DNA from 2 places in the Aliiroseovarius sp. S253 genome. Region 2 is predicted to be linked to the other one. Evidence: riboswitches for the same ligand, from Rfam matches in the RefSeq annotation. Region 2 holds a riboswitch; the other holds the start of a gene.
What was found. A riboswitch is a leader RNA that binds a small molecule or an ion and turns the genes downstream of it on or off. The one in region 2 is predicted to bind cobalamin.
Positions count from the first base shown of each region.

Region 1: linked by a shared signal. The riboswitch ahead of cobW (cobalamin biosynthesis protein CobW) and the one ahead of ACP15F_RS12500 (DUF4198 domain-containing protein) in region 2 are both predicted to bind cobalamin.

Region 1 is NZ_JBNAFW010000002.1:95,844-108,008, reverse strand. It holds gene ACP15F_RS12015 (threonine-phosphate decarboxylase) at 1-897, shown strand, start outside; gene cbiB (adenosylcobinamide-phosphate synthase CbiB) at 894-1,811, shown strand; gene ACP15F_RS12005 (lytic murein transglycosylase) at 1,860-3,041, shown strand; gene ACP15F_RS12000 (YbjN domain-containing protein) at 3,081-3,548, opposite strand; gene smc (chromosome segregation protein SMC) at 3,618-7,073, opposite strand; cobalamin riboswitch at 7,276-7,475, shown strand; gene cobW (cobalamin biosynthesis protein CobW) at 7,508-8,614, shown strand; gene ACP15F_RS11985 (GNAT family N-acetyltransferase) at 8,611-9,063, shown strand; gene ACP15F_RS11980 (hypothetical protein) at 9,071-9,235, opposite strand; gene cobN (cobaltochelatase subunit CobN) at 9,299-12,165, shown strand, end outside.
Region 2 is NZ_JBNAFW010000002.1:200,320-212,484, forward strand. It holds gene ACP15F_RS12450 (type I glyceraldehyde-3-phosphate dehydrogenase) at 1-563, opposite strand, end outside; gene ACP15F_RS12455 (bifunctional allantoicase/(S)-ureidoglycine aminohydrolase) at 631-1,458, opposite strand; gene ACP15F_RS12460 (CDP-alcohol phosphatidyltransferase family protein) at 1,634-2,269, shown strand; gene ACP15F_RS12465 (ABC transporter substrate-binding protein) at 2,266-3,474, shown strand; gene ACP15F_RS12470 (ABC transporter permease) at 3,520-5,214, shown strand; gene ACP15F_RS12475 (ATP-binding cassette domain-containing protein) at 5,207-5,839, shown strand; gene ACP15F_RS12480 (energy-coupling factor ABC transporter ATP-binding protein) at 5,836-6,486, opposite strand; gene cbiQ (cobalt ECF transporter T component CbiQ) at 6,473-7,261, opposite strand; gene ACP15F_RS12490 (cobalt ABC transporter permease) at 7,258-7,848, opposite strand; gene cbiM (cobalt transporter CbiM) at 7,845-8,462, opposite strand; gene ACP15F_RS12500 (DUF4198 domain-containing protein) at 8,473-9,258, opposite strand; cobalamin riboswitch at 9,378-9,589, opposite strand; gene uraH (hydroxyisourate hydrolase) at 9,693-10,046, opposite strand; gene puuE (allantoinase PuuE) at 10,160-11,581, shown strand; gene ACP15F_RS12515 (ureidoglycolate lyase) at 11,578-12,069, shown strand; gene ACP15F_RS12520 (M10 family metallopeptidase) at 12,070-12,165, opposite strand, start outside.

The DNA of each region.
Region 1 (12,165 bases), 100 kb from region 2:
GCCATTGCGCGGTTCGGCGGTACGCGTGCGGGCTGGCTGGACTTGTCTACGGGTATCAATCCGCTGCCCTATCCCGTGGGTGCGTTCTCGGCGGATGCGTGGACCGCGCTGCCCGACAAAGGCGCGTTTGCGCGGCTTGAGGCCGCGGCGCGCAGCTTCTGGAACGTCCCCGATGGTGCCGCAGTATTGGCCGCGCCCGGCGCATCTGCTTTGATCGCGCGAATCCCGTCGCTTCTGTCCGCAGGGCAGGTGCAGATCGAAGGTCCGACCTATAATGAACACGCCGCGGGGTTTCAGGCGCAGGGCTGGGAGGTTGTGGATCACACCGCTCTGGCGCGCGTCGTCGTTCATCCCAACAACCCCGATGGCCGTGTCTGGCCGGGTTTGGATCTGGACCGCGCTCTGACGGTGATCGACGAAAGCTTTTGTGATGTGATGCCGGATCAGAGCCTGATTGAAGCCGCGACCAAACCGGGCGTCTTGATCCTGAAAAGCTTCGGCAAGTTCTGGGGCCTTGCGGGCCTGCGTCTGGGCTTCGCGATCGGAGACCCCGCGCTGATCTCCAAGCTGCGTGACACCATCGGGCCGTGGCAGGTCTCGGGCCCCGCATTGGAGCTGGGCGCGCAGGCGCTTGAGGATTTTGACTGGGCTAAGACCACCCGCACGCGATTAGCAGAAGACAGCACGCGGCTAGATGCACTGATGACCTCCAATGGGGCCAAAGCGCTGGGTGGCACCACGCTGTTTCGGCTTTACGATGTGGGCGACGCGCAGGCATGGCAGGACCGCTTGGCAGAACACCATGTCTGGTCGCGTATCTTCCCCTATTCCAGCCGCTGGCTCCGCCTTGGCCTGCCACACCCTGATCGCTGGTCACAGTTGGAGACCGCCTTATGAGCTATGCCTGTGCCCTCGCCATTGCCCTTCTGCTGGACGCCTTTTTCGGCGAACCAGACTGGGCGTGGAAACGCGTGCCGCATCCCGCCGTCTTGATGGGGCGTGCAATCGGTTGGCTTGAGCGCGGGCTAAATGAAGGCGACAATCGCTTCTTCAACGGTGCGATGGGGGTTCTCGTGCTGGCCGCTTTGGCTGGGGTGGTTGGCCATATTATCCAGGACCTGCCCTTCGGCGGACTTTTGGAAATCATCGTCGCTGCGATCCTTTTGGCGCAGAAATCCTTGGCTCAACACGTGCAGGCCGTGTCTGACGCGCTGCGCCAATCGACCGAAGACGGACGTCAGGCGGTTGCCATGATCGTTGGCCGAGACACTCAGTATATGCGTGACGATGCCATCGCGCGTGGTGCCATCGAAAGCGCGGCCGAGAATTTCTCGGACGGGGTGGTGGCGCCTGCCTTCTGGTTCCTGATCGCAGGCCTGCCGGGGCTGATGATCTATAAGCTGGTGAACACGGCCGACAGCATGATTGGCTATCGCAACAAGCGCTACGAGCAGTTCGGCAAATTCGCGGCCCGCGCGGATGACGTTCTGAACTGGGTGCCCGCGCGCGTGACCGCTGTGATCCTGATTTTGGCCAGCCGCAAATGGTCCGCGTGGTCGGTGATCCGTCGCGATGCGCCCTTGCACCGCTCGCCCAATGCGGGCTGGCCCGAGGCGGCTATGGCCTCGACCCTAAACGTGGCCCTGTCCGGCCCCCGCGCTTACCACGGCGAGATGCGGGGCTTTCCTTGGGTAAATGGCGAAGGCGCCCGCGAGATCGGCGCGAAAGAGGTCGATCAGGCCGTGGATGCTCTGTGGTCAGCATGGTTGGTCCTTGTCGGGATCGTGATCGCGCTGGCGGTTGTCACGTGATGCGAATGCGCTAATCTGCGCGCCACGCAGTTAACCAAAGGGTTTCGCATGCAAAAACTTCTCTCAGCAGCGGCAGTCGCGATGTCGCTTGGCCTGCCCGCACAGGCGCAGACCGTGGCGTGTGGTGGCAGCTTCTCGGGCTTTGTTGGCGCGATGAAAGACGCGGCGATTGCCAAGGGGCATTCGAAATCCACCGTGGAAAAGTTCTTTGCTTCCGTCCGGCAAGATCAGGCGACACTGAAGGCGGACCGCTCGCAAGGGATCTTTCAACGGCCCTTCGTTGATTTCTCGCGCCGTCTGATCAGTCAGGACCGGATCAACCGGGGCCGCGCGATGCTGACCAAACATGCCGCCGTCTTTGATAGGATGGAGGACGAATACGGCGTCAGTCGCGGCGTTTTGACCGCGTTCTGGGCGTTCGAGACCGACTATGGCGCCTTCCAAGGGGACTTCAACACGCTGAACTCTCTGGTCACGCTGTCCCATGACTGCCGCCGTCCCGAGCTATTCCAGCCGCAGGTTTTCGCCGCGCTGGAACTGTACGAGGCCGGCGCGTTCAACCCCGCCACCTCGACCGGCGCATGGGCGGGCGAGATTGGCATGGTCCAGATGCTTCCAGGCGACATCATCGAAGCCGGGGTGGACGGCAATGGCGATGGCAAAATCGACCTGCGCCAAACCCCAGCCGACGCGCTGTTGTCCGGGGCCAACATGTTGCGCGGTCTAGGCTGGCGCGCAGGCGAGCCGTGGCTGCAAGAGGTCACCGTTCCTGCCGATCTGAATTGGGCCGAGACTGGGTTGGACACGACCAAACCTGTGTCAAACTGGGCTGCCTTGGGCGTGACACCCCGCGCGGGAAAACTGGGGGCAGGCAATCTGCCCGCGTCGATCATCTTGCCGCAGGGGCGCAAAGGCCCGGCCTTCATCGCCTATCCCAATTTCCGCGTGTATTTCGAGTGGAACCAGAGCTTTGTCTATGTGACCACCGCCGCCTATTTCGCCACGCGGCTGGAAGGCGCGCCGATCTTCAACGCAGGCAATCCTGATCCGGCCTTCACCGGTCAGCAGATGAAAGCGCTGCAAAAGAAACTGTCTGCGCGCGGGCATGATGTGGGGAAAGTGGATGGTATTCTGGGCGCGAAAACTCGCGCGGCCATCCAGCAAGAGCAGATCCGTCTTGGCCTGCCCGCCGACGCATGGCCGACAGCAAAGCTTTTGAACGCACTGTAGAAAGCACGCCCCCGGCCTGACGGTAGGGGGCGTAATGATTTAGGAAAGCGCGTCTTCGAAGCTTTCGACAACCTCGGTCCAGATGTCGAAGATCTCGTCAAAGTCGGTCATGCTGACACCGTCCTGACCGGTATAGATATCATATTCCAACATCTTGCGCCCGTCTTCCGCGCGATAGGCCCGGCCATAGCGCTGATCGGCGTTCCAGCCGTTCAGGCCCTCCAGAGAAATCTCGCTTTCCTTGGTATAGGCCGCGAAAAACTGAAGTGAATTGCAGTTCGTGTTATCGCGGCAGCCATAGAAGAAAACGACCATGTTAGTACCGTAGTACTGCACCTCGACGGACGGATCGCCAACGCTGTCTTCGACCAGTTTTGCAGGGGCGCCAAGTTCTTCGAAATAGGCCAGAACGCTTTCAGGCTCGGACGCTTTGACCTGTTGGGCACTTGCAGCGTGTCCAGCCATCAGGGACAAAGCCATCGCGCCGGAAAAAAGAATGGATTTCATAAGCTTCTCCAAATCGTACTTTGGGCAAGCCTAGGGGGAGGACCGGGATGGGGCAAGAGCGTTACCCGGTCACGCGACCATTTGTTCGGCCTTTTTCAGATCTACGCTGACCAACTGGCTGACACCCTGTTCCGCCATCGTCACACCAAACAACCGATCCATCCGTGCCATGGTCACCGCGTGGTGCGTGATAATCAGGAAGCGCGTGTTGGTGCGGCGGGTCATCTCGTCCAGCAGGTCACAGAAGCGCGTGACGTTGGCGTCATCCAATGGCGCGTCGACCTCGTCCAGCACACAAATGGGGGCGGGGTTGGCTAGGAAGACGGCAAAGATCAGGGCCAGCGCTGTTAGGGTCTGTTCGCCCCCGGACAACAGGCTGAGTGTCGACAGTTTCTTGCCCGGCGGTTGGCACATGATCTCAAGCCCCGCATCCAGCGGATCGTCGCTTTCGACCAGAACTAGCTTGGCTTCACCGCCGCCAAACAGGTGCTGGAACAGAGTGCCGAAGCTTGCATTCACCTGTTCGAACGCAGTCAAAAGGCGTTCGCGCCCTTCTTTATTCAGGCTGGAAATGCCCGAGCGAAGCTTCTTGATCGCCTCTTCCAGATCAATCTTCTCAGAGAGCAGGTTGTCATGCTCTTCCTGAACTTCCTTGGCGTCTTCCTCGGCGCGCAGGTTGACCGCGCCCAGCGAGTCCCGCTGGCGTTTCAGGCGGTTCACGTCATGCTCGATCTGCTCGGACGACGGCATCTTGTCGGGATCGGCGCCTAGCGTTTCCAGAAGGGCGTCTGGCGTGATCTCCATTTCTTCCTGAATGCGCTCGGCGGCAAGTGTCACGGTCTCGCGGGCGGCATCTGCGCGCGCTTCGGCACGGGCGCGGGCCTCGCGGGCTTCGCCGGCGGCGCGTTCCGCGTCGCGTTCGGCATTGGCGGCCTCGCGCTCGGCGGTCTCGCCCTCGGCCAGCTTGTCGCCCGCCGCTTTGCGCCGCGTTTCCGCTTCGTCAATCGCGTCGGCCAGCTCGTCGCGCTTTGCGGCCAGCTCATCCGGTGCGGCCTGAGCATCTTTCAACTCGGCCTCGTTCTCGGTCTTGCGCTCATCCAGCTCGGCGATCCGTTTGCCTGCGGTCTCCAGACGGTGCTTCCAGCCCGAGATTTCCTTGGTGATTTCCTGACTGCGACGTGTCCGCGCCTCGCCCTCGCGGCGCAATTCATCATGGGCCGAACGTTTGGACATCATGGTCATCCGCGCGGCTTCCACGGCCATCTTGACCTCTTCCACTTGCGTGCGGGCAGCATCTAGATCGCCCAAATCGGCGACGCCTTTTTCAGCTTCCGCCAGACGCTGGCGCGCGCCCATGGCTTCTTCCTCGTGGCGTTTCAGCGCCAGCCCAAGGTTTTCCAGCTTGCCTTCCGCGATATTGCGATCCGCTTCGGCACGCGATAGGGCGCGGTTGGCTTCGGTCACGGCGCGGTCGGCATCACGGCGGGCGTCGCGGGCACGTTTGTCAGCTTCGGTGGTTTCTACCAGCCGGGTTTTTAGCACGTCATGGGCGGCGCGGGCGCCATCTGCGCGGGCAGTGGCCTCTTCCAGATCTTGTTTGAGTTCCTGCAGGCGGTTGAGCTGTTCAAGCCGCAGCGCCGCGGTCGAGGGCTGATCTTCTGCACCAGCCCGGAAGCCGTCCCAACGCCACAGATCCCCTTCCATCGACACCAGTCGTTGGCCCGGTTTTAGATCCGCTTGAAGACGGGCGGCATCGTCGGTCGATACAAGGCCGATCTGGCTCATCCGGCGTGCCAGAACTTCGGGCACAGTGACATAGTTGGACAGGGCATTCACGCCGTCAGGAAGGGATTGCGCTTGTGAGTATCCCGGCAAAAGTGCCCAGCCCGAGGGTGCCTCGCCATCAATCTCTGGCGCGCGCAAATCGTCGGCCAGCGCTGCGCCTAGGGCTTTCTCGTACCCCGATTTCACGCGCAGAGTATCCAGCACCTGCGATCCTTCAGACGCATCGCGCTCGACCAGACGTGACAGCGCCTGAACCTCGGCGTGTAGGGCGTTCACTTCACCTTCAGCAGATGATCGAGCGGCCCGGGCGTCGGCTTCACGTGATTGGGCCTCGGAACGGGCTTCATCGGCGGCAACAAGCGCCGCTTCAGCTTCTTCCGAAGCCTTGGCCGCAGCCGTTTGCGCCACACCGGCCGTTTCGAAATCCGCAGCGGCTTTGTCCACGGCCCCTTTGGAGTCGTCCATCGCAGACCGCGCCCGCGTGGCTTCGCCTTCGCTTTTCTCAAGCGTTTTACGGCTGTCATCCAGCAGACGGTGGGCGGATTGGTGGCGCGCGGCCAGCCGCGCGACGTCTTCCGTCAGTTGGGTCAGATCGCCTTCACGTTCCTGCAGGATCGCAGCGCTGTCGCGAGCATCGGCATTGGATGCCTCAAGCGCATCGTCATGGCCTTCGGACGCCTTGGCGATCTGCGCTTGCTCCCATTCCAGCCTTTCGATCGTCTCGCCCGCATCTTTGTTCAGCCCGCTTTCACGGTCGATGTCGCGGGTCAGTTGCGCGATACGGCTGGTCAGTGTTTCGATCCGTTCGCGGGCTTGGCTTTCCTGATCCGACAACTGGTCGCGCTGTACCTGAAGACGCTGCAAAATAGCGGCTGCGACAGCTTCTTCTTCGCGCAGGGGCGGCAGGCGGTCTTCGGCGTCCTGACGGGCTTTGGTCGCCTGTCGCGAGGCACCTTCGGCAGAGGCGGCAGCCTTTACCCGTTCCGTGAGTTGTGCCTGAGCTTCGGCGCGCGCGACATCGGCCTCTCGCCAACGGCGATAAAGCAGCAGCCCTTCAGCAAGACGCAAATCGTCGCCAATGGTGCGATAGCGCGCAGCCTGCCGCGCTTGCCGCGCCAGTTGCCCCAGTTGCGAGGCCAGCTGTTCGATCACATCTTCAACACGCGCCAGATTGGTCTCGGTGCCTTTCAGCTTCAACTCTGCCTCGTGACGACGCTGATACAGACCCGAGATCCCGGCGGCCTCTTCCAGAATGCGCCGGCGCGCCTTGGGCTTGGCGTTGATCAGCTCGGAAATTTGCCCCTGCCGCACCAGCGCAGGCGAATGCGCGCCGGTCGAGGCATCGGCGAACAGCATGCTCACGTCACGTGCGCGCACATCTTTGGTGTTCACCTTATAGGCAGAGCCCGCATCGCGGGTGATCCGGCGCACGATTTCCAGATTGTCGCTTTCATTGAATCCGGAAGGGGCCAGCCGTTCGCTGTTGTCGAGCAGCAGCGAGACCTCGGCAAAGTTACGTGCAGGGCGCGACGCGGCACCGGCGAAGATCACATCCTCCATCCCGCCGCCGCGCATGGCGGTCGGGCGGTTCTCGCCCATGACCCAGCGGAGCGCTTCCAGAAGGTTGGATTTGCCGCAGCCATTCGGACCCACAACACCCGTCAGCCCGTCCGCGATCACCAGATCGGTCGGGTCTACAAAGCTTTTAAAGCCATTCAGACGGAGTTTTGAAAACCGCAAGCGGTCTGCCTCATAATTGATTCTTACTGTTGGATGATTGTTCGAAGGGAATGTGCAGGAGTCAACGGCGAGGACCGATATGTGGTCGAAATGGGCGAGTTATCCACAAGATATTGCATTTGTCACCGCCGAGGCGCGTTCGGCTTGCCGCCAATCCCGCCTGCGACGTCGGTTTCGATCTTGACCCTTTGCCCCCTTGCACGGCAAAGAAGTTCCGCATGGTTCCCAATGGGACAAAAGGGAATGCACCGGGGACGACCCAATCCGGGGTCTGATGGTGCAGCCGCCCCCGCGACTGTAAGCGGAGAGCGCCCGCCAGCGCCACTGGCCCAAAGGGTCGGGAAGGCGGCGGCGCGCTTCGACCCGCAAAGCCAGGAGACCTGCCATGCGCACATGCAACCCACCCGTCGGGGAGACGGGCGAAGGAGGATAAGATGCAAGCTAAGATTCCTGCCACCGTGGTCACCGGTTTTCTGGGCGCGGGTAAGACGACCCTGATCCGCCACATGCTGGACAATGCCAAAGGTAAGCGCATCGCGCTGATCATCAACGAATTTGGCGATCTGGGTGTGGATGGCGACATCCTGAAAGGTTGCGGGGACGAGACCTGCACCGAAGATGACATCATGGAGCTGTCGAACGGTTGCATCTGCTGCACCGTGGCCGAGGACTTCATCCCGACGCTTGAGAAACTGCTGGACCGCGACACCCCACCGGATCACATTGTGATTGAAACCTCGGGGCTGGCTCTGCCGCAGCCCTTGGTCCGCGCGTTCCAATGGCCCGAGATCTCGACCCGCGTGACCGTGGATGGCGTAGTGACTGTCGTTGACGGGAAGGCCGTGTTTGACGGTCAGTTCGCCTCCAATCTGGATGCCGTGGAAGCGCAGCGCAAACTGGACGAGAACCTCGATCACGAAACACCTCTGTCAGAGCTGTTCAAGGATCAGGTAACCTGTGCCGACATGATCGTCGTCAACAAGTCGGACCTGCTGGCGGACGGCGAAGCGGATCAGTTGGTCTCGCGGTTGACAGGTGAAAGCCGCGATGGCGTGCAGGTGGTCCGCTCGACCATGGGCGCGCTGCCCGTCGAAGTTCTGTTGGGTCAGGGCATGGGCGCCGAAGATGACATGGACGCCCGTCTGTCGCTGCATGAGAAGGGGCATCATCACCACGATGATTACCATCACGACCATGACGACGACCATCACCACCATGATCACGATGATGACCACCACCACCACCACGATCACGATCATGATGCGTTTGAAAGCTTCGTGGTCACGCTGGGCGAGGTCGCCGACCCTAAAATCTTTGCCGAGAAAGTCGCCGACGTGATCCGCGCCAACAACATTCTGCGCCTAAAAGGGTTCGCTGCCGTAGAAGGCAAACCGATGCGCTTGACGCTGCAGGCTGTCGGTCCCCGTGTGGACACCTATTTCGACCAGCCCTTCGGCTCCCAGACCCGCGAAACGCGTCTGGTGGTCATTGGCCAATCCGGGTTGGATCGCGCAGCCATCGAACAGGCGCTGACCGCATGACGATCGACGTTGTCCCCGGCGATCCGCGTGATCCTCAGGCCACGGCGCTGCTTAGGCAAAGCCATGCCCTGATGGAGAGCCTGTTTCCGTCCGAGGACAACTTTTTTCTGGATATCGACGACCTGTGCGTGCCCGAGATCTCGTTCTTTGTGGCGCGCGACGGCGACATGGTGCTGGGCACCGCAGCGCTGGCCGATAAGGGCAGTTTTTCCGAGGTGAAGTCGATGTTCGTTTCGCCAGATGCGCGCGGCAAAGGTGTGGGCGAAGCGTTGCTTGCGCAGCTCGAGAAAGAAGCACGGGCCAGGGGATTTCCACATATGAAACTGGAAACCGGTGATGCACTGCACGCCGCACATCGGCTGTATCAGCGCGCCGGATTTGCCTTGTGCGACGCCTTCCCGCCCTATGAAAAGGCGGATAGCTCGATTTTCATGGAGAAAGCGCTGTGAGCGCGCCTTACGCCTTTTTGCCCTTTTCGGCAGCCGCTTTCATGCGGGCTAATAGTGCCGCTTTGTCGTCTTTGCGATTAAGCGGGTTCTTCTCGGTTCCGCGGGCATTGTGTTCGGAGTGGCGGGGGTTGCCTTTTGCCGGTTTCGGCGCGCCAGCAGCTTTATAATCCATAGGGTTCACCTTGATCGGGTCATGTTTGGCCGGTCCATAACATCTTAACGCAAGGGACGCGACATGCATCTTCTGGCAGCCACTCCGGGCAGCATTGATGACGGGAAAGAACCGGTGGATCTGGGGCAGACGCCCTCGGATCTGGTGTTCATTTCGGCCGCAGACACGGAACTTGCGGGCCTTGCCCAAGCGCGGGCCGAGATGGACGATGCGCCCGGGTTGCGGCTGGCCAATATGATGCATCTGGCGCACCCAATGTCGGTCGATTTGCATATCGACAATTGCGCGACGAAATCCCGTCTGGTTGTGGCGCGCGTGCTTGGCGGCATCGGGTACTGGAAATACGGGGCCGAGCAATATGCCGCCCATCTTCGCGACGCTGGCGTGCCTTTGGCGCTGTTGCCGGGCGACGACAAGCCCGACGCGGAACTGCGCGCGCTGTCGACCGTGTCGGATGAAGATTACGATGCGCTTTGGGCCTATCTGGTCGAGGGTGGACCAGAGAACTCGGTGGGGTTCCTGAACTACGCCAAGGCGATGATGGAGGGCGGAGACAAGCCTGAAGCCGCGCGCCCCTTGTTGCGTGCGGGTGTCTATTGGCCGGGCGCTGGCGTGGCTGATCTGTCTGCTGCGCAAGAGATGTGGACTGAGGGTGCCCCCGTCGTGCCCCTCGTCTTCTATCGTGCGCTGGTGCAGGGCGCGGGGCTGAACCCGATCAACCGGCTGGTGAAGTCGCTTCTACGGCGGGGTCTGAACCCTCTACCGGTTTTCGTGGCGTCTTTGAAAGATCCCGTATCTGTCGCGACGCTGGAAAGCTTGTTCACCGAGGCCGCGCCAGACGTGATCCTGAACTGTACCTCCTTCGCCGTCGGCTCGCCGCATCAGGGCGACGCCCCCAGTCAGAACCCGTTCGAAGCCCCGTGGTGCAATGCGGCCCCCGTGTTCCAAGTGGTGCTGGCAGGCTCCAGTGAAGAAGCCTGGGCTGAGGGGCTGACCGGCCTGTCCGCCCGTGACATCGCGATGAATGTGGCCCTGCCCGAAGTGGACGGCCGTATCCTGTCCCGCGCGATCAGTTTCAAAGGTGAGGCGTTCTTTGATGAAGCCACCGAATGCCCCATTGCGACCTACAAGGCGCTGGGCGACCGGGTGCAGTTCGTGGCCGAGCTTGCTGCCAACTGGGCGCGGCTGCGTCGGGCCGAGGCAGGTAAACGTAAAGTCGCGCTGATCATGGCGAACTATCCCAACAAGGATGGACGACTGGCCAATGGCGTCGGACTGGATACACCTGCTGCCGTGGTGCACGCGCTAGGGCTGCTGGCGGATCAGGGATATAGGGTCACAGATGCGCCTGCGGATAGCGATGCGCTGATGCAAGCCGTCATGGCAGGGCCGACCAATTGGCTGACCGACCGCGCCGCGCGCGCCGGCGGTGTCACCATGCCAATGTCCGAATACCAGATCAACTATGGCCAATTGCCGTGGGAGATGCGTGAGGCGATTGAGAGCCGCTGGGGCAAGCCGGAACAAGACCCATTCTTCACGCCGGGTGACGTTGATTGCGGTTCATTTGCATTGTCGGTTCTGGAGTTCGGAAACGTCGTCGTCGGCGTGCAACCCGCGCGTGGCTATAACATCGACCCGACCGACACATATCACTCGCCCGACCTTGTGCCGCCGCACAACTATCTCGCCTTTTATTTCTGGCTGCGTCACACGTTCGGCGCGCACGCGCTGGTGCATATGGGCAAGCACGGAAACCTTGAATGGTTGCCGGGCAAGGCGGTCGCTCTGTCCGAGACCTGCTGGCCTGAGGCCGTGATGGGCCCGATGCCCCACGTCTATCCGTTCATCGTGAACGATCCGGGCGAAGGCACGCAAGCCAAGCGTCGCGCGCAAGCGGTGATCATCGACCATCTGACGCCACCCCTAACGCGGGCCGAGACCTATGGGCCGCTGCGCGATCTGGAAGCGTTGGTGGATGAATACTATGAAGCGGCTGGCGTCGATCCCCGCCGGATCAACCATCTGCGCCGCGAGATCCTGACTCTGACCCAAGCCACCGGGCTGGACGCCGATGTCGGCATGTCCGGCGAGGATGAGGATAGCGATCTGGCCAAGCTCGACGCCTATCTGTGCGAGTTGAAAGAAGCGCAGATCCGAGACGGGCTGCACGTGTTCGGGCAGTCCCCAGAGGGCGATCTTGAACGCGACCTTGGGATTGCGCTTGTCCGTGTGCCACGTGGGCAAGGGCAGGACGGCGATGCCTCGCTGATCCGCGCGTTGGCGTTGGATTGCGGCGTAGATATTGACCCGCTCGATTGTGATATGGCCGAAACCTATGAAGGCCCACGTCACAAGTTTCTTGAAGCCGTCGAGGCAGGAAACTGGCGCAGCAATGGCGATACTGTGGAGCGGTTGGAGTTGCTGGCGCAGATGGCGGTTCAGTGGGGCGAAGTGCCCGAGCAATTCAGCGAAACACGGCCCGTTCTGGACGCTTATCACGCGCAGGTTCTGCCCTCAGTGCAGGCCTGTGGGCCGGACGAGGGGAAGGGGCTCCTCACCGCCCTTGCTGGGCAGTTCGTCGCCCCTGCGCCGTCTGGCGCGCCGACCCGCGGACGTTTGGACGTGTTGCCGACCGGACGCAACTTCTTCTCGGTTGACAGTCGTGCGGTGCCGACCCCGACCGCTTGGGCGCTGGGCTGGAAGTCGGCAAGTCTGCTGATCGACAAGCACCTACAGACCCACGGCGACTGGCCGCGCTCTATGCTGGTGACCGCATGGGGCACCGCCAATATGCGCACCGGCGGTGATGACATCGCGCAAGCGCTTGCGCTGATGGGCGTGAAGCCCAAATGGGACAGCGCCAACCGCCGCGTGACTGGGTTTGAAGTGATCCCTTCGTCCGCCTTGGGTCGCCCGCGCGTAGACGT
Region 2 (12,165 bases):
TCCACGGTGGGTTGGCTGCCCGTATAGCAGTGCACGGTGGTCATATGGCCCCCGATTACCCCCAAGCGGTCGTCCAGCAGCTTCAAAAGCGGCGCCAGCGCGTTTGTTGTACAGGATGCATTGGACACGATCCGATGCCCCGCCAACTGATCCTCGTTCGCGCCCAGCACGACGGTCACATCCGCCTCGGACGACGGACCCGAAATCAAGACATTGCGCGCGCCTGCTGCCAGTCCACGTTCAGCCACAGCGCGTTTGCCCGCCATGCCGGTGCATTCCATAACCACATCCACATTGGACAGGTCCATCGTGCTGATGTCGGGCTTGTCATAGAACGGGATGCTCTGCCCGTTGATCACAAGCGCCTGTTCCGCGGCTGAAACCTCGCCCGGGAAAGGACCGAATACGCTGTCGTACTTGAACAGATAGGCACAAGTATCCAAGCTTTCGATATCGTTGATAAAGGCCACTTCAAACGGCCCCATATCCTGCGCCAAGATACGCAGAATGGATCGGCCAATGCGGCCAAACCCGTTCAATCCGATGCGAATCTTCTGTGACATCGTTGATCCCTCGCGCGTGTTTCCGTGCCACAGAAGGGGAAATAGGCGGAAGGTTCAAGCATTTTGATCAAAACCCACTTAAGGGCATGTGGCGGTTCACATCCTTATAGAGCAGATAGCGAAACGGCCCCGGACCGCCCGCGTAACACGCTTGCGGGCAGAAGGCGCGCAGCCACATGTAGTCGCCGGCCTCGACCTCGACCCAATCTTGGTTCAGGCGATAGACGGCTTTGCCTTCCAGCACATAAAGCCCGTGTTCCATCACATGGGTTTCGGCGAATGGGATAACCCCGCCCGGCTGGAAAGTCACGATGTTCACATGCATGTCGTGGCGCAGATCCGAGGGATCGACGAACCGTGTCGTCGCCCATGCCTCGTCCGTGTCGGGCATTGGGATCGGGTCGTGATCGGCCTCGTTCGTGACGAAGGGCGTTGGGGCGTCAATGCCGTCGACCGGCTGATACCGCTTGCGGATCCAGTGGAAACTAACCGGCGCGTCCGAGCTGTTGGTCAACCTCCACGCACAACCCGCCGGAAGGAACGCATAGCCACCCGTCTGCATGTCATGCGTTGTCCCGTCGATGGTCACGCTCATCTCACCCTCGACGACGAACAACACCGCCTCGGCGTCCGGGTTATCCTCGGGCCGATTACTTCCGCCACCCGGCGCGACCTCGGCGATATAATGCGAGAATGTTTCAGCGAAGCCCGACAGCGGACGCGCCAAGACCCAAAACCGCGAATCCTTCCAATGCGGCAGGGCCGAAGTCGTGATGTCCGACAACGTCCCCTTAGGGATCACGGCGTAGGCATCCGTAAACACCGCGCGATCCGTTAAAAGCTGGGTCTGCGGCGGCAAGCCGCCCTTGGGCGTGTAATAGGTCGGTTTCTTCATCAGGGCCTCCGATTGACGCCCCATTCAATCGCAAGACGGCACACCCGCCAAGGTTTTTCACGCGGAACCTATGACGAATGCTCACGTTTTCGTATGCCTCATGGACGAGAGGTGCAGATTTGGTCCAGATAACCAAGAAACGCCGCAATAAATTGGCGAAGGGAAAGGACGCGTCATGCTGGACGCTTATGCACGCAAACTGATAGATCCGCCGCTGGATCGGGCTGGCGGCCTGCTGGCTCGGGTGGGCATTAGCGCCAATGCCGTGACTTTGGTCGGGCTGGGCCTTGGCCTGCTGGCCGCGGTCAGCATCGTGTTTGGGCAGTTCGTGCTGGCTCTTTGGCTGGTTCTGGCCTCGCGCCTTGCGGATGGTCTGGACGGAGCCGTCGCCCGCGCCAGCACGCGCTCCGATTTCGGCGGCTATCTGGATATCACCGCCGACTTTGCCTTCTACGGCGCCATTCCGCTGGCGTTCATTCTGTACGATCCCTCCACGAACGGCATTGCAGGCGCGATCCTGCTGCTGAGCTTTTATGTGAATGGCGCCAGCTTTCTGGGTTATGCCATCCTCGCTGCAAAGAAAGGGCTCGAGACCCGCACGCAGGGCGTCAAATCGCTCTACTATTCCAACGGCATCCTCGAGGGCACGGAAACCATCCTGTTCTTCGTGCTTCTCTGCCTTGCCCCCCGTTTCTTCATGCCCTTGGCATGGCTGTTTGCCATCGCCTGTTTCGCCACCGCCATTCTGCGTGTCTGGGGTGCGTATCAGGCCTTTGGCCCCTCTCTTTCTGATCAACAGGAGTCCAAATGAAACACCTTGCTCTTGCCGCCAGCCTGCTGGCGTCGACCCTTCTGCCCACGGCCAGCATTGCCGATCCAGATCCCGCGAATTGGGACGCAGTACTGGACGAGGCGAAAGGCCAGACCGTGTATTGGAACGCATGGGGTGGTTCGCCCACCACGAACGCGTTCATCGAATGGGCAGGCGACCAAATCCAAGCACGCTATGGCGTGACGCTGGAGCATGTGAAGCTGACCGACACCGCCGACGCCGTAACCCGCGTTTTGTCAGAAAAGCAAGCCGGTCAGGATGATGATGGCGCGATCGACATGATCTGGATTAACGGGGCCAATTTTGCCTCGATGAAGGAAAACGGCCTGCTGTTTGGCCCGTTTTCCGAGGATCTACCGAACTGGCAATTCGTGGACGCGGAAGGCAAGACTGTGCGCACAGACTTTACGGTTCCCGTCGAAGGCTATGAAGCTCCGTGGGCAATGGCGCAGGTGGTGTTCATGTATGACACCGCGGATATTGCCGAGCCACTTCCGTCCGCTGCCGCGATCCTTGAATGGGCCAAAACCCATCCCGGCCGCTTCACCTATCCCCAGCCGCCTGACTTCCTGGGCACGACCTTCCTGAAGCAAATGCTGGTCGAGCTGCTGGACGATCCCTCGGTTCTGGCCGCGCCTGTGTCTGACAAAAACTACGCCGACGTGACCGCTCCACTGTGGGATTATCTGGAAGAGCTGACCCCCGCCCTGTGGCGCGAGGGCCGCACCTATCCGCCCAACGGCACCCGCCAGATCCAGCTGATCAATGACGGCGAGCTAGACATGGCTGTCTCGTTCAGCCCCAGCGCGGCCTCGACCGCGATTGCCAATTACGAGCTGCCCGACACAGTGCGCACCTTCGTTCTGGACAAAGGCACCATCGGCAACGCGTCCTTCGTGGCGATCCCCTATAACTCGGGATCGAAAGCGGGCGCGATGGTGCTGGCTGACTTCCTGATGTCGCCCGAGGCGCAGGCCAACGCCCAAGACCCGAACGTGCTGGGCTATGGCACCGTTCTGAACATGGCCGCCCTGTCTGACGAAGACCGCGCCCGTTTTGACGCGCTGGATCTGGGTATCGCCACACTGACCCCGGCCCAGCTTGGCCGCGTGCAGGACGAACCCCACCCCAGCTGGATGACCCGCATCGCGGAAGACTGGCAGACACGCTACGGCGTTCAGTAAAACATCTGATTGCCCCGCGTCCTGCACGCGGGGCACTATCTCACCATGACCCGCTTCCCCCGCCTTCCCCTGTTTCCTTTGCTGACGGTCCTGTTCCTGCTCGGGCCGCTAGTGGCGGGGTTGTGGGGTACGCTTCTGCCCGCCTTTGGGCACTTCCCGGTGGGCGGGCAACATGGGCCATCGCTCGACCCGTTTCGCGCGCTTCTGGACTGGCCCGGACTGCCCGATGCGTCCCGGCTGTCACTGGTCACGGGCATTGTCTCGGCCCTGCTGTCGCTGGCGATTACGACTTTGATCCTTGCGGGCTGGACAGGAACCCGTGGGTTTCGGGTGCTCGAGCGCCTTTTGTCACCCTTCCTGTCTGTTCCCCATGCCGCCGCCGCCTTCGGGCTGGCCTTTCTGATCGCCCCATCAGGCTGGATCGCACGACTGTTCTCCCCGTGGCTAACCGGGTGGGACCGACCGCCCGACCTTTTGATCCTGAACGACCCGTGGGGGCTGTCGCTTATCGCTGGCATGGTGGTGAAAGAGGTTCCGTTCCTGCTGCTCATGTCCATCGCCGCACTTGGCCAAATCGACGGTCGCCGCCGCATGGCGTTAAGCCAAAGCATGGGATACGGCCGCATAAAGGCGTGGATGATCGCCATCTTCCCAGCGCTTTACGCCCGCATCCGACTGCCTGTCCTTGTGGTCCTGACATGGGCCATGTCCGTGGTGGATGTGGCAGTGATCCTTGGCCCATCAACTCCGCCCACCCTGTCGGTGCAAATCGTACGCTGGATGTCCGACCCGGATATCGGCTTCCGCCTGCTCGCCGCCGCCGCCGCACTATGGCAGCTGGCACTGGTCGTCGCGGGCGTCGGCCTGTGGTTTCTGGGCGAACACCTGATTGCCCGTCTAGCCCGTCGTCACGTAGAAACCGGGCAACGCGGGCGCAGCGACGCTACCCTCCGCGTCGCAGGCTTCGCCCTAGGTACTACCGTCTCGCTGTCTCTGCTTCTGGGCTTCCTTGGCCTGATCATCTGGTCCTTCGCCGGGTTCTGGAGCTTCCCTGACCTGCTGCCCGACCAGTTCACCCTGCGCAGCTGGATGCGCCACCGAACGGGCAGTCTGGATGCGCTGGGAGAGACCGCGCTGATCGCCGGGGTCTCGGTCTCGATCGGGATGATCCTGACCATTGGCTGTCTGGAGACCGAGGAAAGATACGGCCTGCGCATGACTCAGCGCGGGATGTGGCTGATCTATTTGCCGCTGATCCTGCCGCAAACCGCCTTCCTACCGGGGTTGCAAACGCTGCTGCTGAACCTTGGGCTTGGAATGGGACGCGTGCCGGTCATTTTGGTGCATCTGGTCTTCGTCTTGCCCTATCTGCGCCTGTCGCTGGAAGGCCCATGGAGGGCGTGGGACAACCGGCAAGCCACAGTCGCCAAGGCGATGGGGGCCTCGCCAAACCAGATCCTGTGGCGCGTGCGTCTGCCCATGCTGCTGGCTCCGCTTTTAACCGCAACCGCCGTCGGCGTTGCCGTGTCGGTCGGACAATACCTGCCCACGCTTCTGGCAGGCGGAGGTCGGGTCGAGACCTTGACGACCGAGGCCGTCGCCTTGGCATCCGGCGGGGATCGTCGCGCCATTGGTGTCTTCGGCCTGATGCAAACTGCCGCCGCGATGCTGCCCTTCGCGCTGGCCTTGGCGCTGCCAGCTTTGGTATGGCGCAACCGAAAGGGGCTTTTGAATGGGTAATGGATTGCATCTGGATCAGGTCCGCATCCTGAAAGACGGCGCCAAGCTGATCGAGATCGACACGCATGTCGCGCCCGGATCGGTGCTGACGCTCATGGGGCCTAGCGGCGTTGGGAAATCCACGCTGCTATCCGCGATCATTGGCACCCTGCCCCCGGCGTTCGCACTGCACGGCCATGTCCGTTTGGAAGGCCGCGACCTGCTGCCCTTGCCGCCCGAGGATCGCTGCGTCGGGATCCTTTTCCAAGACGCGCTTCTGTTCCCGCATCTCAGCGTCGGGGCCAATCTGGCCTTTGGGCTGGCCCAAGGCGGCCCGCGGGCCGAACGTCGCGCGCAGATTGACTCTGCTTTGGCAGAAGTGGGACTGGAGGGCTTCGCTGACCGAGACCCCGAAACCCTGTCGGGTGGGCAGCGGGCACGGGTGGCGTTGATGCGGATGCTTCTGTCAGAACCAAAGGCGCTGTTGCTGGACGAGCCCTTTTCCGGCCTTGATGCCGCCCTGCGCCAACAGGTGCGCGCGCTGGTGTTTGACCACGCCAAAGCCCGAGCTTTGCCGGTTCTGATGGTCACCCATGATCAGGAAGACGCGGATGCAGCTGGGGGCGAGTTGGTGAGGCTCGGCTAAATCCTAACCAGCTTCCGGTTTTCCAGACGATAGCCATCGGGCGCAATCTCGGCCCGGAAATCAGGGGCATGGCTGACCAGCAAGATCGCTTGATCCAGCCCTTTCAGGATCTCGGTCAGGCGGGCGTAGTTGTCCGGGTCCAGCGCGTTGGTGGGTTCGTCCAAGATCAGCACTTCGGGTTCCATTGCCAACACGGTGGCCAGTGTCACCAGACGCTTTTCGCCGCCCGACAGCTTGTGCGTAATTCGGTCGCGCAGATGCATTAGGCTAAGGCGGGTCAGCACCTGATCAACAATCGCCAATGCCTCGTCCTTGGACTTGCCTAAGTTCAGGGGGCCAAAGGCTACATCCTCGGCCACGGTGGGGCAGAACAGCTGATCATCCGCGTCCTGAAAGACAAACCCGATGCGGCGGCGGACTTCGTGGAAATCGGCTTCCTCGGTGCGGGGTTTGCCAAAGGCGCTGATGGTTCCGGCACTAGGCGGCATGAGCCCCATGATAAGCTTCAGAAGCGTCGACTTACCCGCACCATTCGGCCCGACAATCGACAGACGCTCGCCCGGATCCATCCGCATGGACGCCCCGTCCAGCACCGGTTCAAGCCCCGGATAGGCGAAATGGATGTCATTGAGTTCAAGCAGCGGCATATGCGACCTCGGCCCAGATCAGGGCAGCCAGAGCAAGCAGCATCGCGCCTGCAAACATTACATCGGTACGGGTCAGGCGGAACTCTTCCAGCAAAACGATCCGACCAGAAAAGCCACGGCATTTCATCGCCGCCAGAATACGTTCGGACCGTTCAATCGCGCGCACCAGCATCATGCCCACCAAATAGCCATAGCTGCGATAAGTGTGCCAGTTGGTGCCGGGGCGAAACCCGCGCAGTTTCATCGAGGTGCGCAACCGCATGTATTCTTCACGCAGCACGTCGATATAGCGGATCGTGAACATCATCAGATGGACCAGCCGCTCGGGCGTTTTTAGTGCAAAGAGCGCGTGACCCATCGTGACCGGCTCCATCGAGCCGACCAGCGTCATCACCGCCAGAATGACCGCGTTGGCGGTCAGCGCGATCTCGGTCGCGCGCCAGAGACCTTCCCATGTGGCGTCAAACCCGAACACCGAAAACATCGGCGTGCCGGGCATGGTGAAGGGCAGCAGGATCAAGGTGAAGATGATGAACCCATCCATCATCGCCATGCGTTTCAATGTCTTCTGAAACGGCAGGCCTGAAATGGCCAAGAGCCACATCGACAGGATCAGTGCTCCGGATAGAACCCGCAGGTCATCCAGCGCGACTACGGTGATCGCATAAATCACGGTCATCACGATGCGCATACGCGGGTCAAGCGACGACACGGCCGCCCGAAGTGCGCCAAAACCGGTAAGCGGCTTGTCTTCCCCTGTCAGGACATAGGTCACTTGCCGCCCTCCATCTTGCGGCGAGCGGCGATATAGAAGCCCAGACCGAAAAGGCCGACGATATAGCCAATCCCGCCCAAAACGGTCTGCAGATCGTTCTTGTTCTTATAGGCGCTGATTTCCTGCCGCAGGGGGCGCAACTCGGTGCGGATCATCGTGGCAAGCTCGGCGCGTGCTTGATCGGATAATCCGGCGGGAACCAATTCCGAGGTGGAAGGCGCTCCATTCAGAACCGACGCGGCGGCGCTGGTCTCAGCGGCCTCTTGCCCCATCAGTTGGGCGACCTCGGCGGCGGGCATGATGACCTCGGCCACGTGGCCTGCGCCCAGATCGCCTCGGAAGATATGGGCGACGGGTTGCGTGGGTGTATAGAGGAAGAAACCGTCCGCGTCGGTCACGGTCTCGCCCAGTTTTTTACCTGCCTCGTCAAAGACCTCGATTGTCAGGTCGGTGGCCATAGCGCCGTTAGAAAACCCAATCTCGCCTTCGATGTCGGACCCAGACGGGAAGACAGACGAAATGACGTTGTGGGCCAGAGCCGGAACGGGAGCTGCCAAGACTAGGATCAGCGCAAGTGATCGGATCATGCCCATCCCCCTTTCGAGCCCGTAAACAGCTCGGGCTTCACGCGGCGGGCCAGGAAGATAGCCGCGCCGGACAGAAGCGCTTCGATGATGATGACTGGAATATGCGCGACGAAAACCAGTTTGGCGGCAGGGATGAATTCGTCCCCTGACAGCGCCAGAGAAAACGCCACAGCCAAAGTTGTGACTGCGATGGCGAAACCGCCGCCAATTCCGCCCCAAATCGCGCCCTGCATAGGTGTGCCACGGGCAACGAGGCGACCAAAGATCAGACCGGCCAGCACGGCGGGCCCGGCGATATTGATCGCATTCACACCCAACACGGTCAGACCGCCGAAGCCAAAGAACACCGCCTGCAACAGCAGACCGACGAACAGCGCCGGGAATGCGGCCCAGCCCAGCACCAGCCCGGCCAATCCGTTCAGGATCAGGTGGACCGAGCTTGGGCCGATGGGCACATGGATCAGAGAGGCGACGAAGAAGCTTGCGGACAGCACACCCGCTGCCGGAATACGCTCAAGCGGCAGCTTTTTCAGACCCATCGCGATACCGCCCACAGCCAAGACCGCACCGCTGATCAGCACGGGGTTTGACAAGGCTCCATCTACAATGTGCATCGCGCGTTCCTTACTTCAGCTCTGTGGCGTGGACCCACAGAACCGCGTCTTGGCTAAGCTCTTTGCCGTCGTGTTCGGTGATTGGTCCCGACCCCAAGGCCGCGAAGCCCCAGTTGCCCGCTTTTGGAATGCCAAAGGTGAAGACGCCATTTGCGTCGGTCAGAGCTACAATGGTCCCGCCCGGCATCGCGCCGACCGAGCTATCAGTTGTGGAGAACGCGGCCAAATCCGGCTCGGCGGCCATATATTCGATCTCGATTTCAGCACCCGGAACCGGCTTACCTTCGGACAGAACCACGCCCGAGAAGGTCGAGCCGACCACGACGTTATAGGGCTTGTTCAGCGGCAGGATTTCAGTCGGCAGGCCAACGGGCTGATCCCAATCGGTGGGCAGCGTGTTGCGGTTTAGAACCGACTTGGTGATCTGCTGAATGTAGATGTCTTCGCTTTGCTCGTAATACGGGGCAGGCACTGTCACGACCACATAGTCGCCCGAGCGCTTGACCGGTACGGAGGCGGTGAAAGCGGCAGCTTCATTATGCTTGCCCTTGAAAGCGGCCGGGGCCACGCGATCCATCAGGTCGGTCTTCTTGCCGTTGTGGACCATGAAGAATTCCTGCGGAGCAGCCATATCCATGGCGTGCCCGTTCTCCATCGGGTGCCAGAAGATCAAGCCCATCGGCACATCGCCGGGCTTCTCAATCAACACGTCATCAGTGTGCTGAAGAAGAAAATGCGCCTGTGCGGCAACGGGTATTAATGTGGCCAGTGCAGCGGCCAGAACTGTTTTTCTCATGTCGTCCTCATTCGACGTCACAGGTATTACCTGCAATCAAATGAACGAACGGGGTTTTGGCACGGGAGGGTCTTTGGACCGCCGGGCCAGACGCTCACCCCGGCGTCCGGTGGAAATGGGCAGATGCCCAGCGTCCGGCAGGTCTCCTGACTTGCGGGTCTTTGCTTGGCTGGCCTTCCCGGGACGGACCCAGTGGCATGTTCAGCTTCGCTCGCCGCTCACAGTTGCGGGGGCAGTCTCGGTTTTGGCGCCTGTTGGCTACACCTCACCGGGTTCCCTATTACTTCCGCGGTGCTTCTGCACACGCGAAACCGATCGCTGGTTCTGAATGTCAGAACAGGCGGGGACGAGTCAAGCGAAAGCGCGGGGGGCGATGGGTCGCATACGCGGCGGGAAAAGTCGCAAAAACTTCAAGAGGTTGTTTTGAAAGAGAATTAGCTTCCGCGATATGTCGAGTAGCCATAAGGCGACAGCAAAAGCGGCACGTGATAGTGTGCCTGCTCGGCCATGCCAAAGCGGATTGGAACCACATCAAGGAAAAGCGGGCTTGCGCCGTCCTGACCGGTCGCACGCAGATAATCGCCCGCATGGAAGACCAGCTCATAGGTCCCGACCTCGAACTCGTCTGCGGGCAGAATTTGTTCGTCTGTCCGCCCATCGTCATTGGTTGCAAGGCTTCTCATCAGCGCCCGTACGTCACCCTCGATCCGGAACAGATCAATGCGTAGGCCTTGCGCAGGGCAGCCGCGTGCCGTGTCCAGAACATGGGTGGTCAGATATCCGGTCATAGTATGTCCTCTCGTTGGCCCCACTATTGGGGGATCCGCGTCCCGGTGCAATCCTATTTGACCTGACCCGTGTTCCTTGGAAGGGTGGGACGGAACCAAACACGAGAGAACCCATGCCCGACAGATACACCCGCGACATGCGCGGCCACGGCCCAACACCGCCCAACCCGAACTGGCCGAATGATGCCAAGATCGCGGTGCAGTTCGTTCTGAACTATGAAGAAGGCGGCGAGAACTGCGTGCTGCACGGCGATGCGGCGTCCGAAGCGTTCCTGTCCGACATACCGGGTGCCGCCCAATGGTCTGGCCAGCGCCACTGGAACATGGAAAGCATCTATGAATACGGCGCGCGGGCGGGGTTCTGGCGACTGCATCGTTTGTTCACGGGTGCGGGTATTCCGCTGACAATCTATGGCGTCGCAACGGCCCTTGCCCGCAGCCCTGAACAGGTTTCTGCAATGAAGGATGCAGGGTGGGAGATCGCGAGCCACGGCTTGAAATGGGTCGAGCACAAGGACATGCCCGAGGACGACGAGCGCGCCGCAATCGACGAAGCCGTCCGCCTGCACACCGAAGTTGTCGGCACCCCTCCGCGCGGATGGTACACGGGGCGGTGTTCGGAAAACACTGTGCGGCTGGTCGCCGAGCATGGTGGGTTCGACTATGTCTCGGACACCTATGACGATGATCTGCCCTATTGGGCCGAGATCGGCGATCGGGATCAGCTGATCATCCCCTACACGCTGGAAGCCAATGACATGCGCTTTGCCACCGCGCCGGGTTGGGTGACGGGCAACGATTTTGGAGACTATCTGATCGACGCCTTCGACACGCTCTATGCCGAAGGGCAAGCCGGGGATCGCCCTGCGATGATGTCGGTCGGGCTGCACTGTCGGCTGATCGGGCGCCCCGGAAAGATCGCGGGTCTGCGCCGGTTCATCGACCACATTCAACGGCATGACGACGTCTGGTGTCCTCGCCGGATCGAGATTGCAGATCACTGGGCCACCCATCACCCGCATACGCGGTTCGAGCGCCCCAGCCAGATGTCACGCGACCGTTTCGTCGCGCTTTACGGTGGGATTTTCGAACACTCAGCCTGGGTTGCCGAACGTGCCTTCGAATTGGAGCTTGGCCCCGCCCATGACAGTGCTGCGGGTCTGCACAACGCGCTATGCCGCGCCTTCCGATCGGCAAGCGCTGATGAACGGTTGGCTGTCCTGACCGCACACCCGGATCTGGCGGGCAAACTGGCGGCCGCAGGCCGATTGACCGCAGAAAGCACCTCTGAACAGGCAAGCGCCGGGCTGGACATGTTGACAGACCAAGAGCACGAGGCATTCACGCATCTGAACACTGAATATGTGGCCAAACACGGCTTTCCCTTCATCATCGCGGTACGGGATCACGACAAGGCATCGATCCTTGCGGCCTTCAAACGGCGCGTCAGGAATGACCGCGTCACCGAGTTTGCCGAGGCCTGCCGTCAGGTTGAACGCATTGCAGAATTCCGCCTGATGGACCTGTTGCCATGACCATGATCGCCGCTCAGCCGCTGACGGCCGAAGCGTTCGCACCGTTTGGCGATGTGTTGGAACTGACTGACCGCGACAGCCTGACCATTAACGCAGGCATGTGCCAGCGCCATCACGATCTGGCGCAGCTGGACTTTGGCGAAGGCCGCGCAGGGATCAGTCTGTTTGATGGCAAGGCGCGGCATTTTCCCTACACGCTGGATTTGGTGGAACGACACCCGTTGGGGTCACAGGCCTTTATCCCGATGAATGGCGTGCCCCTTTTGGTGACTGTCTGCCCGGATGAAGACGGCATCCCGGGCACCCCACAAGCCTTCATCATGCGCGCGGATCAGGCAATCAACCTGCACAAAGGCACATGGCACGGGGTTCTCGCCCCCATTGACGCGCAGGGACTTTATGCGGTTGTTGATCGGATTGGGGATGGCACCAACTTGGAAGAGTTCAGCTTTGCTGAGCCTATTCTGGTCCACCCACCAAAGGGGTGATCAATAGAACTGAATGTCGTCTACAAGGCTCATCTTGTTGGAAACATCTTCGATGATCAGCTTGTCGCCATTGCCAAAGTCGATGTGAACATCGCC